DNA from 3 places in the Amycolatopsis panacis genome. Region 3 is predicted to be linked to each of the others. Evidence: riboswitches for the same ligand, from Rfam matches in the RefSeq annotation. Region 3 holds a riboswitch; each other region holds the start of a gene.
The links. Region 3 has a riboswitch for S-adenosylmethionine ahead of D5S19_RS06690 (methionine ABC transporter ATP-binding protein). Riboswitches for the same ligand answer to the same signal wherever they lie in the genome.
Positions count from the first base shown of each region.

Region 1: it holds a riboswitch for S-adenosylmethionine, as region 3 does, so the genes downstream of both, D5S19_RS28585 (aminotransferase class V-fold PLP-dependent enzyme) here and D5S19_RS06690 (methionine ABC transporter ATP-binding protein) in region 3, are expected to answer to the same signal.
Region 2: it holds a riboswitch for S-adenosylmethionine, as region 3 does, so the genes downstream of both, thrC (threonine synthase) here and D5S19_RS06690 (methionine ABC transporter ATP-binding protein) in region 3, are expected to answer to the same signal.

Region 1 covers NZ_QZFV01000133.1:12,844-17,454, reverse strand. The annotation lists gene D5S19_RS28595 (RluA family pseudouridine synthase) at 1-802, opposite strand, end outside; gene lspA (signal peptidase II) at 799-1,446, opposite strand; gene D5S19_RS28585 (aminotransferase class V-fold PLP-dependent enzyme) at 1,493-2,815, opposite strand; SAM riboswitch class IV at 2,854-2,968, opposite strand; gene D5S19_RS28580 (potassium/proton antiporter) at 3,065-4,543, opposite strand.
Region 2 covers NZ_QZFV01000073.1:52,503-57,113, reverse strand. The annotation lists gene rpsT (30S ribosomal protein S20) at 389-649, shown strand; gene holA (DNA polymerase III subunit delta) at 1,039-2,010, opposite strand; SAM riboswitch class I at 2,150-2,283, shown strand; gene thrC (threonine synthase) at 2,297-3,562, shown strand; gene D5S19_RS11680 (ComEC/Rec2 family competence protein) at 3,641-4,611, opposite strand, start outside.
Region 3 covers NZ_QZFV01000064.1:37,044-41,654, reverse strand. The annotation lists gene D5S19_RS06700 (4-(cytidine 5'-diphospho)-2-C-methyl-D-erythritol kinase) at 1-815, opposite strand, end outside; gene D5S19_RS06695 (hypothetical protein) at 921-1,400, shown strand; gene D5S19_RS06690 (methionine ABC transporter ATP-binding protein) at 1,523-2,539, opposite strand; SAM riboswitch class I at 2,753-2,844, opposite strand; gene D5S19_RS06685 (TetR/AcrR family transcriptional regulator) at 3,169-3,744, shown strand; gene rsmA (16S rRNA (adenine(1518)-N(6)/adenine(1519)-N(6))-dimethyltransferase RsmA) at 3,755-4,597, opposite strand.

The DNA.
Region 1 (4,611 bases), on a different contig from region 3:
GCGAAAGGCCCAGCTTGCGCGCCAGCACCGGGTCAGCACCGTAGGTCAGGTCCCCGGCGCACGGATGCCGGAGCGCGGAGAAGTGCACGCGGATCTGGTGCGTACGCCCGGTTTCGAGCTTCACGTGCGCCAGCGACGCCGCGCGGAACGCTTCGACCACTTCGTAGTGCGTCACGCTGGGACGCCCGCCCGCGACGACGGCGAACTTGTAGTCGTGCCGCGGATGCCGGTCGATCGGGGCGTCGATGGTGCCGCGCGTCGGATCCGGATGCCCCTGGACGACGGCGTGGTAGCCCTTGTCCACAGTGCGTTCCTTGAACGCCCGCTTCAACACCGTGTATGCGTGCTCGCTCTTCGCCACCACCATCACGCCCGTGGTGCCCGCGTCGAGCCGGTGGACCACGCCCTGCCGCTCGGCGGCGCCGGACGTGGCGATCCGCAGCCCGGCCGCCGCGAGCCCGCCGACGACCGTGGGACCGGTCCAGCCCGGGCTCGGGTGGACGGCGACACCGACCGGCTTGGACAGCACCACGATGTCCCCGTCGTCGTGCAGAATCCGCATCCCTTCGACCGGTTCCGCGATGATCTCGGCAGGCCGCGCCGGTTCCGGCAGGGTCACCTCAAGCAGACCGCCGGCGGACAGCCGGTCGGACTTCCCGGCAGGACGCCCGTCGAGCAGCACGTCACCGGCCGCGGCGAGATCCGCGACCGCGGTGCGCGACAGGCCGAGCAGCTTGGCCAGTCCCGCGTCCACGCGCATCCCATCGAGCCCGTCCGGGACGGGCAGCATGCGCGCGCTCACTTGGCGTCCTTCTTCGAACGTGTCGAGGTGCCGTCGTAGTCCTTGCCCAGCAAGGACAGCAGCACGATCAGCGCACCGCCGACGCAGATCGCGGAGTCGGCGATGTTGAAGATGGCGAAGCCCTGGCCGTTGGGTGCGAAGGCGGAGATGAAGTCGATGACGTGGCCATGCAGCGGGCCCGGCGCGCGGAACAGGCGGTCGGTCAGGTTGCCGAGCGCACCCGCGAGCACCAGGCCGAGCCCGATCGCCCAGCCGACCGAGCGCAGCCGCCGCGCCAGCCACACGATGGCCACCACGACCGCCGCGGCGATCAGCGCGAGCACCCAGGTCATCCCGGTGGCCATGGAGAAGGCGGCCCCCGGATTGCGGATCACCTGCAGGTAGATCAGCCCGCCGAGGATGCGGACCGGCTCCTTGCCCTCCAGATTGGCCGCGACCAGGTTCTTGGTCACCAGGTCGATCACCCAGATCAGCACCGCGACCGCGAACACCAGGCCGATCCGCCGCTTGGGCAGCGACGGCGCCGGGGCCACCTCGGCTCCTCCGGTATCCCCCCCGGGCCGCGGCTCGGCAGGCCCGGGCACGTCAGGCTCGGGCACAGCGGGCTCGGACACGTCGGATTCGGGCGAGGGCTCGGTGCTCACTCCCCCATTGTCCACGCTCGCCCCCGGCCCACTCCCAGCACCGCCGTCAGGCACAGAACGGCGGCAGCTCACGCGGGTCGCCGACCGGCGCCCACCGGCCGTCCACCTTGGTGTATTCCCACCGAGCGCCGCGGGCGACGATCTGCCGCAAGGCCAGCAGGAGCCGGTCGACGTGCTCGGCGGTGCTGCCCAGCCCGAGGCTCACGCGGAGCGCCTGCTGCCCTTCGCCGCCGGTCTCGCGGATCAGGCGGCGAGTGGCGACGTGGGCACAGAACGCGCCGTCGCGCACTCCGATGCCGTACTCGGCCGACAGCACGGCGGCGACCCAACCCGGGTCGAATCCGTCGACGACGAAGCTGACCGTGCCGACGCGGTCCACCGGGGCGTCGAACAGCCGCAGTTCGGCGCAGCCGGGCAGCACGGCGAGGCCCGTGCGGAGCCGTTCGAGCAGCTCGGCCTCGTGCGCGCCGATCGCGTCCCAGTTCGCGGCCAGCTGTTCGCAGGCGACGCTCAGCGCATACACGCCGACGGTGTTGGGCGAGCCCGCCTCGTGCCGCTCCGGCCCGGCGTTCCAGACCACGGCCTCTTCGGTGACCAGCTTCGTCGCACCGCCGCCGGCGAGGTACGGCACGGCCGCGCGCAGCCAGTCGCTCCGGCCGATCAGCGCGCCGGCACCGAACGGCGCGTAGAGCTTGTGCCCGGACAGCGCCACGTAGTCCACGTCGAGCTCCCGCAGCGAGATCCGCCGGTGCGGCGCGAGCTGCGCGGCGTCCAGCGCCACCCGGGCACCGTGTTTCCGCGCCACCGCGGAGATCTCCGCCACCGGCAGCAGTTCACCGGTCACATTGGACGCTCCGGCGACGACCACCAGCCGCGGCCCCTGCGGGCAGGCGGCCAGCGCTTCGTCCACAACGGACACTGCGGCCAGCCGGGTACGCGGCAGCGACACCCGGCGCACGTTCGGCCCGCGCCACGGCAGCAGCGCGGCGTGGTGCTCGGTGTCGAACACGACCACGGAAGTGTTGCGCGGCAACGCCTTCGCCAGCAGGTTGAACGCATCGGTGGTGTTGCGGGTGAACACCACGGTGTCGGTGTCGCGGGCGTCGGCGAAGCGGCGCAGCACTTCCCGCGTGCGCTCGTACAGCCGGGTGGAGACCTGCGACGCGAACCCCGCGCCCCGGTGCACGCTGGCGTACCAGGGCAGGAACTCGTCGACCGCGGACCGGACCGCGGACAGGCACGGCGCACTGGCCGCGTGGTCGAGGTTGGCGTAGGAGACGTCGCCGCCGGTCACCAGCGGTACGCGCAGGCCGGCACCGGCCACCGGCGGAACAGAGGTTTCGGTGGTCCGGTCGAGTGCGAGAGTCATGACGCTGCCTCCTCGGCAATCCGGGGGACCCGGCGAGGGGCCCGCGCTTGCCCGCCGCACTGCGCGACCGGCCCGGTCCTCACCCGGGGCACCCCACCGCGGAAGGAGGGTTGCCGGCCAGCAAGCCGGGGCTTGACGCTGGCACTCATGACCTGCCGAGAACGATAGCCGATCATCGGCGCGCGGCACCAGCCCATTCCGTGATCTGAGACGGCCGTCACCCGGTCAGTCCACAGTGGACTGTCCCGGTCAGCGGCCGGACTCGCCGCGCCACCTGGCCAGCCGCCCGGCCCGGTCCACCGCGCGGATCCGCAGCTCGGCGGCTTCGCGCACGTGCTCGGTGGCGACCACGAGCAGCTGGTCGTCCTCCTGCAGCCGGCTCGTCTTCTGCGGGGTGAACCCGGCTCCGCCGCGCACCACCAGGCTCACCGTGGCCCCGGCGGGCAGCCGCAGCTCGGACAGGTACACGCCGTGCAGCTTCGAGCCCTTCTGGATGCGCACCTGCAGCAGCTCGGCGCCGAGCTCGTCGAGCGGGGCCGAGTCGACCTCGATCTCCTGCACCTCGCCCGCCCGGTCCAGCCGCAGCAGCCGCGCCAGCGGCCCCAGCGTCGACCCTTGCAGCAGGGTCAGCACGATGACGAGCACGAACACCGCGTCCACCAGCCGTTGCGCGCCCGGCACGCCTTGGGACAGCGGGATCATCGCGAGCACGATCGGCACCGCCCCGCGCAGCCCGGCCCAGGACAGGAACGCCTGCTCTCGCCAGGGCAGCCGGAACGGCAGCAGGGACAGCGCCACCGACAGCGGCCGGGCCAGCAGCAGCACGACCGCGCCCGCGACCAGGCCGGGCACCAGCGTCTCCAGCAGCCTGCCCGGCGAGGCGAACAGGCCGAGCAGCACGAACAGCCCGATCTGGGCGAGCCAGCCGAGCCCTTCGGCGAAGGACAGGGTGTCCGAGCGGTGCGGCAGCTTCGAATTGCCCAGCACCAGCCCCGCGACGTAGGTGGCGAGCAGGCCGGAGGCGTGCGCGAGCTGACCCGAGGAGTAGGCGAGCACGCACACCGCGACCGTGGCGAGCGGGTAGAGCCCGGTCGCCGGGAGCGCGGCCCGGCGCAGCGCCTGGGTGCCGAGCCAGCCGAACGCCAGCCCGATGGCCAGGCCGGCGGCCAATTCGTAGACCACCACCAGCGGCAGCGACCAATCGACCGCATCCCCGGAGGCCAGTACGATCACCGCGATGTAGGCGGGCGCGTCGTTGATCCCGGACTCGAGTTCGAGCATGCCGGACAGCCGTTTGCCGATTCCGGCCGAACGCAGCACGGAGAACACCGCCGCGGCGTCGGTGGAGGCCAGTACCGCGCCCCACAGCAGCGCCAGCCGCCAATCGAGGCCGAGCAGCCAGTGCAGCGCCGCGCCGGTGACCACGATGCTGATCACCACGGCCACTGTGGACAGCACGATCCCGGGCCCCAGCGAGGATTTGACCGACGACCAGCGGGTGGTGAGCCCGCCTTCGGTGAGAATCAGCACCAGTGCGGCCAGCCCGAGCGACTGGGTGAGCGCCGGGTTGTCGAAGTGGATACCGAGGCCGGATTCCCCGAGTACCACGCCGATCGCGAGATACAGCAGCAGTGACGGGAAGCCGAGCCGGATGGACACCCGCACCGCGAGCACCGAGGACAGCAGCACCAGTCCGCCGACGCCGAGGAGTACCGGAAGTCCGTCCATGTCGCCTCCCCGTCCCCGACCCGCAGCGCGTCCAGAATAGTGAGGCGCCCGGCGCGGCCGGACACGTG
Region 2 (4,611 bases), on a different contig from region 3:
TGCCGAAGACCGGGTTCCTCCAGGCTTTTGTCCCGTCAGATGAACGACCGGCACCCTGCCCGGCCGACGGTGCCGCTCGGACCAGCCCCGCCGGACCTCGTTGTCACAGCGCCCGCACAAGACGGACGACGGCCCGGCGACGGAACCCTAGGCACTACCGGATACCACCGTAACCGAGGCGGCAAGGGCGTATCGGACGACTGCCAGCCCCAAGATCCGGGCCGAAGGAAATCCGGGCACCTCGCAGGGCCGCCGAGCTGGGCTGTTAAGCTTTCCCTTCGTCGCCGTGCGGCATTCCGTCAGGGAGGAAACCCGGTCGCCTTCGCGGGCGCTGCCGGAGCCAGTACGTCGCGGTGACGACCTTCATCGAGTGAAAGAGGACGCCTCCATGGCCAATATCAAGTCGCAGATCAAGCGCATCACCACGAACGAGAAGGCGCGGCAGCGCAACCTGGCGATCCGGTCCTCGGTGAAGACCGCGATCCGCAAGTTCCGCGAGGCCGCCGAGTCCGGCGACAAGGACAAGGCCCTCGAGCTGCAGCGCGAGGCCGCTCGCAAGCTCGACAAGGCGGTCACCAAGGGCGTCATCCACGCCAACCAGGCCGCGAACAAGAAGTCGGCGATCGCGAAGCGCGCGAACCAGCTCTGAGCCGGTTCGCCTGAAGGCCCGGTGACCTCGGTCGCCGGGCCTTTTCGTATGCCCAGGTGACCTCGGGCCACGCAACCTCGTCCTGGTCCTACCCGTCAACGGCCTGCCCGCACCGTTCGTGCTGCGATGTCCCACGACCTGCGTTCCGTCTGCCACCCGAAGGACTCACAGCACACGCAGGGTCGCGTGGAACAGCACCCCCACCGCCGCGTCATGCACCCGGTCTCACGTCCTGGACCGGGACCCCGTTCCCCGGACGACCGCAGTTCTTGCGCCGGAACCCGCCGCCTTCGACCGATCCGGTCTTCGGTACCTGCCGCATACCCTCCGGATGACCAGGGAACGCGGCCACGCCACCGCGCCGGACGACGGCGCCGGACGATCGGGGTTCAGCGGTCGCCCCTCGCGACGACCACCTCGACGACGGCTCGTTCCAGGGCGTAGTCCGCGTCCGCGGCGGCGCCTTTCACCTCGGCGTTCAGCCTGGCCACGACGCGCATCGCGGTGGCAAGGCCATCCTGGCCCCAGCCCCGGGACTGGCCCTGTGCCTTGCGGATCTTCCACGGCGGCATGCCGAGCTCGCCGGCCATCTGGTTCGGGTTGCCGCGCCCGGCGGCGGACACCCGCGCGATGGTGCGGACGGCGTCGGCCAGCGCGTCGGCGACCAGCACGTGCGGGACGCCCAGCTGCATCGCCCAGCGCAGCGATTCCAGCGCGGCGGCTCGGTCACCGGCCACGGCCTTCTCCGCCACCGCGAACCCGGTCACGTCGGCGCGGCCGGTGTGGTAGCGGCGTACCGCCTGCTCGTCGATCACGCCGCCGGTATCCGCGACCAGCTGGGTCGCCGCCGAGGACAGCTCGCGCAGGTCGGAGCCGACGGAGTCGAGCAGAGCCGACACGCCCGCTGGGTCGATCTTCCCGCCCGCACGGCGGACTTCGTTGCGTACGAACGATTCCCGTTCGGCGGGTTTGGTGAGCTTCGGGCATTCGGTGATCTCCGCGCCTGCCTTCTTCAGCGCGCCCGGCAGCACTTTGGCCGCCTTGCTGCGCCCGCCGCCGCTGTGCACGACCACCAGCACCACCCCCTCCGCCGGGGCCTTCAGGTAGGCGAGCACCGCGTCGGACAGGTCCTGCGAAATGTCCTGCGCCGACTCCAGCACGATCACCCGCCCCTCCGCGAACAGCGAGGGGCTGACCAGTTCGGCCAGTTCGGGCGGTGTGAGTTCAGACACCCGAATCCGGGTCAGGTCGGCCGTCGGATCGGCGGCCCGCGCCGCGTCCAGCGCGGCGCGCACGGCCCGTTCGATGAGCAGTTCTTCCTCGCCCGTGACGAGGTGCAGCGGCGCGGGTGCGGTGGTCACCCGGCCATCCTCTCACCCGGCCGGCAGTCCGCCCGCTCCGGTGATCTGGACCGCCTCCATGGCACGAGGTGATCGGTGTGCCGTACGGTGTGGCCCAGGCGGCATCCACATCCACTGCGGTGCGCCCACAACTGAATACCGCTCATCCAGAGGGGCAGAGGGAACGGCCCGACGAAGCCCCGGCAACCGGCGTACAGCCTGTCATCCCGCGATCGCGGGATAGCTGACGAACACGGTGCCAATTCCGGCCCGCCATGGCGGGACAGATGAGGAAAGGAACCTCGCGATGACCGCATCCCTCGGCACGGACCCCGCCCGCACCACGCTCGATCTCGGCCCCGCCGTCGAGCTGGTGTCGAAGGAAGAGGGACACCGGCAGCCGCTCGCCCCGGAATTCGTGTCCGCGGAGGACTTCTCACCGCTTGAGGTGGCCTACGACTTCGGCCGCGTACGCCGTGAGGACATCGAGGCGGGCCCGAAGAACATCTGGCGCTACAAGAAACTCCTTCCCGTCCCCTCGACCGTCGAGCAGATCCCGAACACCGAACCGGGCGGTACCCGGCTCGTGCGCGCCGACCGGCTTGCCAAGGCACTCGGCCTGAAGACCGTGTGGGTCAAGGACGACACCGGCAACCCCACCCACTCGTTCAAGGACCGTGTGGTCGCGGTGGCACTCGCCGCGGCCCGCGAGTTCGGCTTCGAGGTCCTCGCGTGTCCCTCGACCGGCAACCTGGCCAACGCGACCGCGGCCGCCGCCGCGCGCGCCGGCTGGCGGTCGGTCGTGCTGATCCCGAAGAGCCTCGAACGTGCCAAGATCCTCACCACCGCGGTCTACGACGGCGACCTGATCGCTGTCGACGGCAATTACGACGACGTGAACCGCCTCGCCACTGAGTTGGCCGCCGAGCACCCGAAGTGGGCGTTCGTGAACGTCAACGTCCGCCCGTACTACTCCGAGGGCTCGAAGACGCTCGGCTTCGAGGTCGCCGAACAGCTCGGCTGGCGCCTGCCGGAACAGATCGTGGTGCCCATCGCCTCCGGTTCCCAGCTGACCAAGGTGGACAAGGGTTTCCGCGAGTTCGGTCAGCTCGGCCTCGTGGAAGCCAGCCCGTACAAGGTGTTCGGCGCCCAGGCCACCGGCTGCTCCCCGGTGTCGACGGCGTTCCGCAACGGGCACGACGTGGTCCAGCCGGTGAAGCCGGACACCATCGCCCGTTCGCTCGCGATCGGCAACCCGGCCGACGGCCCCTACGTGCTCGACGTGGTCCACCGCACCGGCGGCGCGATCGAGGACGTCACCGACGAGGAGGTCGTGGAGGGCATCCGGCTGCTCGCGCGCACCGAAGGCATCTTCACCGAGACCGCGGGCGGGGTCACCGTCGCCACCGCGAAGAAGCTGCTGGAGACCGGCAAGCTCGACCCGGACGCGGAGACGGTGCTCCTGATCACCGGCGACGGCCTCAAGACCCTCGACGCGGTGGAGAACCACCTCGGCCCGAAGGCGACGGTGCCGCCGTCCACGGAGGCCGTGAGCAAGGCACTCGGCTACTGACACGACGGTCCGGTCGTATCCGGTCGCCGCCGTTCGGTGACCGGACACGAACCGGCACGCCACCGGCACTGGCAGCAGCTAGTGCGGTGGTCCCCGTGGCTCACCCCTGCGCGCGACGACAGGCCCACCGTCGCCGGGAAGTACCGCGGTGTCCCCGTCGACGTCGGTCCGGGTGATCAGCGCACCCAACGCCCCCAGAACGTCCACTGTGGACTTGCTGGGATGCCCATATCCATTGCCCGCACCGACGCTGATCAACGCCGCGCGCGGCCTTACCGCAGCAAGGAACTGCGGCACGGAGTATTTCGAACCGTGGTGCGGCACCTTGAGCACATCCGCGGTCAGGTCCACTCCCCCGGCCAGCAAGTCCGCCTGCGCGGCCAGTTCGACGTCCCCGCTCAGCAGCACCCGGCCGGCAGACGTGGTGGCGCGCAGCACCACTGAGCTGTTGTTGATCATCGTGCCATCCTGGAGGGCAGGCGATCTGGTAGTCGCGTAACGCGGCCCGAGCACGTCGAGAGACAAGCCCGGCCAGTCGAGCCGCCGGCCCTGGTTCAACTCCACCAGCGGTACCCGGTGCTTCGCGGCCTCGGCCGAGACCTGCTGCCATGCCCACGCAGGCGCCCGCCCCGGCCCGACCGCGACCGCGCCGACGGCTCTCCCCTCGAACACCGACGAGAGCCCGCCCACATGGTCGGCGTGCAGGTGGCTCAACACGATCAGCGGCACCCGGTCCACACCGAGCCGGTTCAGGCATTCGTCGACCGGCCCCGGTTCCGGCCCGGTGTCGACCACCACCGCACGCCCGGGTTCTCCGGTCGCCAATACGAGGGCGTCCCCCTGTCCGACGTCGCATTCGACTGCGGCCCAGTCCTTCGGCGGCCAGCCGAGCTCCAGCACCCGGGCAGGCACCACCGCCAAGAGCACCACCACCAGCCCGACCGCCACGAACACTCGCAGACGCCGGAATCGCAGCGCCACCACGGCGAGGATCATCAGTCCGGCCGCCCACAGACCCCCAAGCCAGCCACCCGGCCAGCCGAGCACGG
Region 3 (4,611 bases):
CAGAGGAACGCGCAGGTCGGCCCCGAGCCGGACACGCACCCGGCGAGCGCGCCCGCGTTCACCCCGGCGCGCAGCGTACGGCGCAGCCCCGGCCGCAGGGACACGGCGGCGGCCTGCAGATCATTGCCGAGCAGCAGGGCCAGCTGCCGTGGATCACCGGAGGCCAGCGCCTCGACCACCGGCGTATGCGCACCGATCCGCGGCGGTTTCCCCTCGGACCGCAACCGGTCCAGCTCACCGAACACCTTCGGCGTGGACAGACCCTTCTCATCGAAGGCCAGCACCCAGTGGAAGGTGTGCCGCGAGAGCACCGGCACGAGCCGCTCGCCCCGCCCCGTGCCCAGCGCCGTCCCGCCGTAGAGCGCGAAGGGCACGTCGCTGCCGAGCCGCCCGGCGAGTACCGCCAGCTCGTCACGGGTCACGTCGAGCTTCCACAGCGAGGCCAGCCCGACCAGCGCCGCGGCCGCGTCCGCACTGCCGCCCGCCATGCCACCGGCGACGGGAATGCCCTTGCGCAGCACGATCCGCACCTTTGGATCCCCGGCATCGGGACGGCCGACGTAGGCGGCCAGCTCGCGGGCCGCGCGCCAGGCGAGGTTGTTCTCGTCGGTGGGCACCACGCGCTCCCCCTCGCCGTAGACCTCCAAACCCGGCTCTTCGGTGACCGCGACGGTGACCTCGTCGGTCAGCGACAGCGCCTGGAACACGGTGACCAGCTCGTGGAACCCGTCCGCCCGCAGATCTCCGACGGCCAGGTGCAGGTTGACCTTGGCCGGGACCCGGACGGTGACTGGTGGTGGAACTACGGCGAGCACCCGTCCAGCCTACGTGGCCGGGTCGGCGGCCTTCTCACCAGGAGAAAACGTGCCGGAGGCGGGGCGGGGACTGGACAGGGGGTACTTTGGAAGTAGTTTTGAAGTATGACCATGACGGAAGTCAACATCTCCGAGCTGTCCCTGCATCCGCGCCGGGTCGTGGCCCAGCTCGAGCGGTCGGCGGAGCGGTCGGTGCGGATTCGCCGCCGGGAGAAGGATCAGCAGGATCTGCTGCTGATCACCGCCGAACGGGCGGAACAGGTGGTCGCCGCGGCGTCGGCGACCACGAAGATCTTCGTGGAGCTGCTGCGCCGCAGCGATCAGGCGGTCACCCTCGCCACCGAGGTGCTGCCGACCGCCTTCCCCTGGGTCCGGTACCTGCCGAAGGCGGATGTGCAGACCTTCGTGATGGAGCTGATCGAGACGCTTGAGCGCGCCGAATCCCTCGGCAACCCGGCGCCGGTCGCCATCCTGGTCGCGAAGTGGAAGCGGACCGCGGAGATCCACGCGGATCCCGAACTCGCCGCCATTCTCGGCCGGCCCGGCGAGGACCTCGGCGAAGTTCCGCCGCCCGGGCACCCGTGAGCCCGGCGACCGGCCGCGAACGGGCGATCCGGTTCGGCTGTGAAGGGTCCCTTCACGGACTCTGAGTCCGTGAAGGGACCCTTCACAGCTTTCAGCGCGTCCGGACGGCAGCCGGCGACAACTCAGGCAGCCACGCCCTGCGGGCCGCGGACGGACTGCGGCTGGGCCACATACGCGCCACGGTCGGCGATCCAAGCCAACGCGGCGTCGGCGCGCTCGCCGCGGACGCCCACGCGGAAGCGGGCGACCGGAGTGTCCCCGAGGCGAGTCAGGCCACCGCCGATGGTGGACAGCTCCACGTCGAAGCGGGTGGCCGCCTCCGGAAGCAAGGCACCGACCGTGGCAAAGCCGATCAGCACCACGTCGGCCGACCGGTCGTACTTGGCCGCCTGCGCCCGGCTCGTCTCGATCGAGGGCAGCACCGCCTGCGCGGTCCAGCTCGCCGGCGAGGAGATCAGGTCCAGCAGCGAACCCCGCTCCACCACGACGCCGTTGTCGAGCACCGCGACGTCGTCGCACACCCGGCGGACCACGCCCGCGTCCTGGGTGGTCACCACGACCGTGACACCCAGCTCCGCACGGGCCCGGTCCAGCACGGCGAGCACCGCGCCGGCGTCCTCGGGGGCGACCCCGGAGGTCGGGTCGTCGGCGACGAGCACGGCCGGTCCGGCGGCCAGCGCCCTGGCCACGGCGACCCGGCGGCGCTGCCCGTCGGTCAGCTCGCCCGGCTTCTGCCCGGCACGGGCGGTGAGCCCGACCAGGTCCAGCAGCGAGCCGACCCGGCTGCGGCGTTGCGGGCCGTCCACGCCGAGCTGTTCCAGCGGAGCGGCGACGTTCCCGGCGATGGTGCGCTCGGCGAGCAGCTCGGACTTGGCGCCGACGGCGCCGAGCCGGCGGCGGATCTCCCGCAGCCGGCGGCCGTCCAGGGTGCCGGTGTTGAGCCCGTCGAGCCGCACCACGCCGCGGTCCGGGCGCTCCTGCAGGGCAATGCACCGGGCGAGGGTGGACTTGCCGGAATCGGCCGGTCCCACCACGCCGAACAACGAGCCGGCCTGCACCTCGACACTCACGTCACGCAGGGCGGCGACTCGATTTCCGTTGAAAGGAAAGGATTTTGACACATTTTCGACAGTGATCACGAATATGCTCCAGGCAAGGGGCGCAGCACCGGTTCCGGGCGCACCAGGCGTCCTTGGATGACCGTCCTCAAAGGACGGTGTGGCGAATCGCGGAAAAGCGGATCAGGCGATGGCCATGGAGCGTCGACACGCACTTACCGTGCGGCGACCTTCGTCGACTACGCGGCGCCGGGTCAGCAGGAGCGGGCGGGCGAGCGTCTGCATCGGAAACGGCCTCCATCGGTCCTGGCGGTAGCACCTGCCCACCTTGCGGGTGGTTGCTGCGACTTCGGCGAGCCAGGTCTCTCAGTCGCTCGGGATGGACGTCTTCGAGTAAAGCCGATCCCACAGACTGAACGCAAGCACGTTGGTGCAGATCACACGAGTGGTCGCGGGCCGGTGGTGAAATCCGCGCCCGGCCTGCGGGGACCGGAAAGTTCCGCCACCGAACGGTCCGGCAGCCCGCGCTCACCCCGAGAATCCCTTGTGGACACTTGACAACCGCCTCGCACCGCCTTTTTCCTGCCGGGGATCACGCCAGCGACCGGATGAGCCTGCCCCGGGATAGTTCACAAAGATGAGCAAATCCGGTCTTCTTGGTACCGCTGTATCAGATACGCTCGTACCACCTCGGGAACGGAGAACGGCGGGTGCCTCAGCGGGTGGACCACGACCAGCGCCGCCGCGAGATCGCCGGAGCGGTCTGGCGGATCGTCGCGGATCGTGGGCTGGATTCCGTGCGCATGCGCGAAGTTGCCGCAGAAGCGGGCGTGTCACTGCGGCTGGTGCAGTACTACTTCGAGACCAAGCACAATCTGCTCGTACTGGCGCTGCGTTATCTCCGCGAGGACACCGAACGCCGGGCGCGGGAACGCATCGAAGGGCAAGCCGGCCAGAGCGCACGCGGCGTGCTGCGGGGCGTGCTCACCGGGCTGCTGCCGTTGGACATCGAGAGCGAGTTCGCACTGCGCGTGCGGCTCGCCTACTTCAGCCGCTCGTATCGCGAGCCGGGAGTGTTCCCGGACCGTGACATCGCGCTGGAAGACCTGGTCACGCACCTGCTCGAACAAGGCGAGCCGATGCCGGGCATCCGGCCGCAACACGAGGCGGACCTGCTGGTGTCCGGGATCACCGGCCTCGGCTTCGACATCCTGCGCGGCCGCCGGCGGACGACCGCCGTACTGGCCACGCTCGACTACCACTTGGACCGGATCTTCGGCCCCTGACCACCGCGGGTCAGACGTCGGCGGCGGCGATCCGGGCGAACGCGTGCACGTCGAGCTGTTCGCCGCGGCTGCGCGGGTCGATCCCGGCCGCGGCGAGCAGCTCCCCGGCGCGTTCCGCCGAGCCCGCCCAGCCGGCCAGCGCGGCCCGCAAAGTCTTGCGGCGCTGGGAAAACGCGGCGTCCACGACGGCGAACAGCCGAGCCCGGTCGACCGCGGTGACCGGATCGGTGCGTTCGAAGGACACCAGTGCGGAATCCACGTTCGGCACCGGCCAGAACACGTTCCGCGGCACCGGGGCGACCTTGCGTGCCGGTCCGTACCAGGCGAGTTTCACGCTGGGCACGCCGTAAGTGCGGCTGCCCGGCCCGGCGGCCATCCGGTCGGCCACCTCGGTCTGGACCATCACCAGCCCGCGCCGCAGCGATGGCAGCTCGGCGAGCAGGTGCAGCACGACCGGGACGGCGACGTTGTACGGCAGGTTCGCCACGAGCGACACCGGTTCCGCGGGCAGATCCGCGGCCCGCACGCGCAACGCGTCGGCACCGACCACGGACAGCCGTTCCGCCGCTTCGGGCGCGCGCTCAGCCGCCGTTTGCGGCAGCCGTGCGGCGAGCACCGGGTCGATCTCCACCGCGACGACCTGCGCGCCGGCGGAGAGCAGACCGAGCGTCAGCGACCCGAGACCAGGCCCCACCTCCAGCACGACGTCCCCGGGCCGCACCCCACCGAGTTCGACGATGCGGCGGACGGTGTTGGGGTCGTGCACGAAGTTCTGCCCGAGCTTCTTCGTGGGCCGGACGTCGAGTTCGTCGGCCAGCCCGCGGATTTCGGCAGCCCCCAGCAGTTCCACCACCGCACGAGCCTACC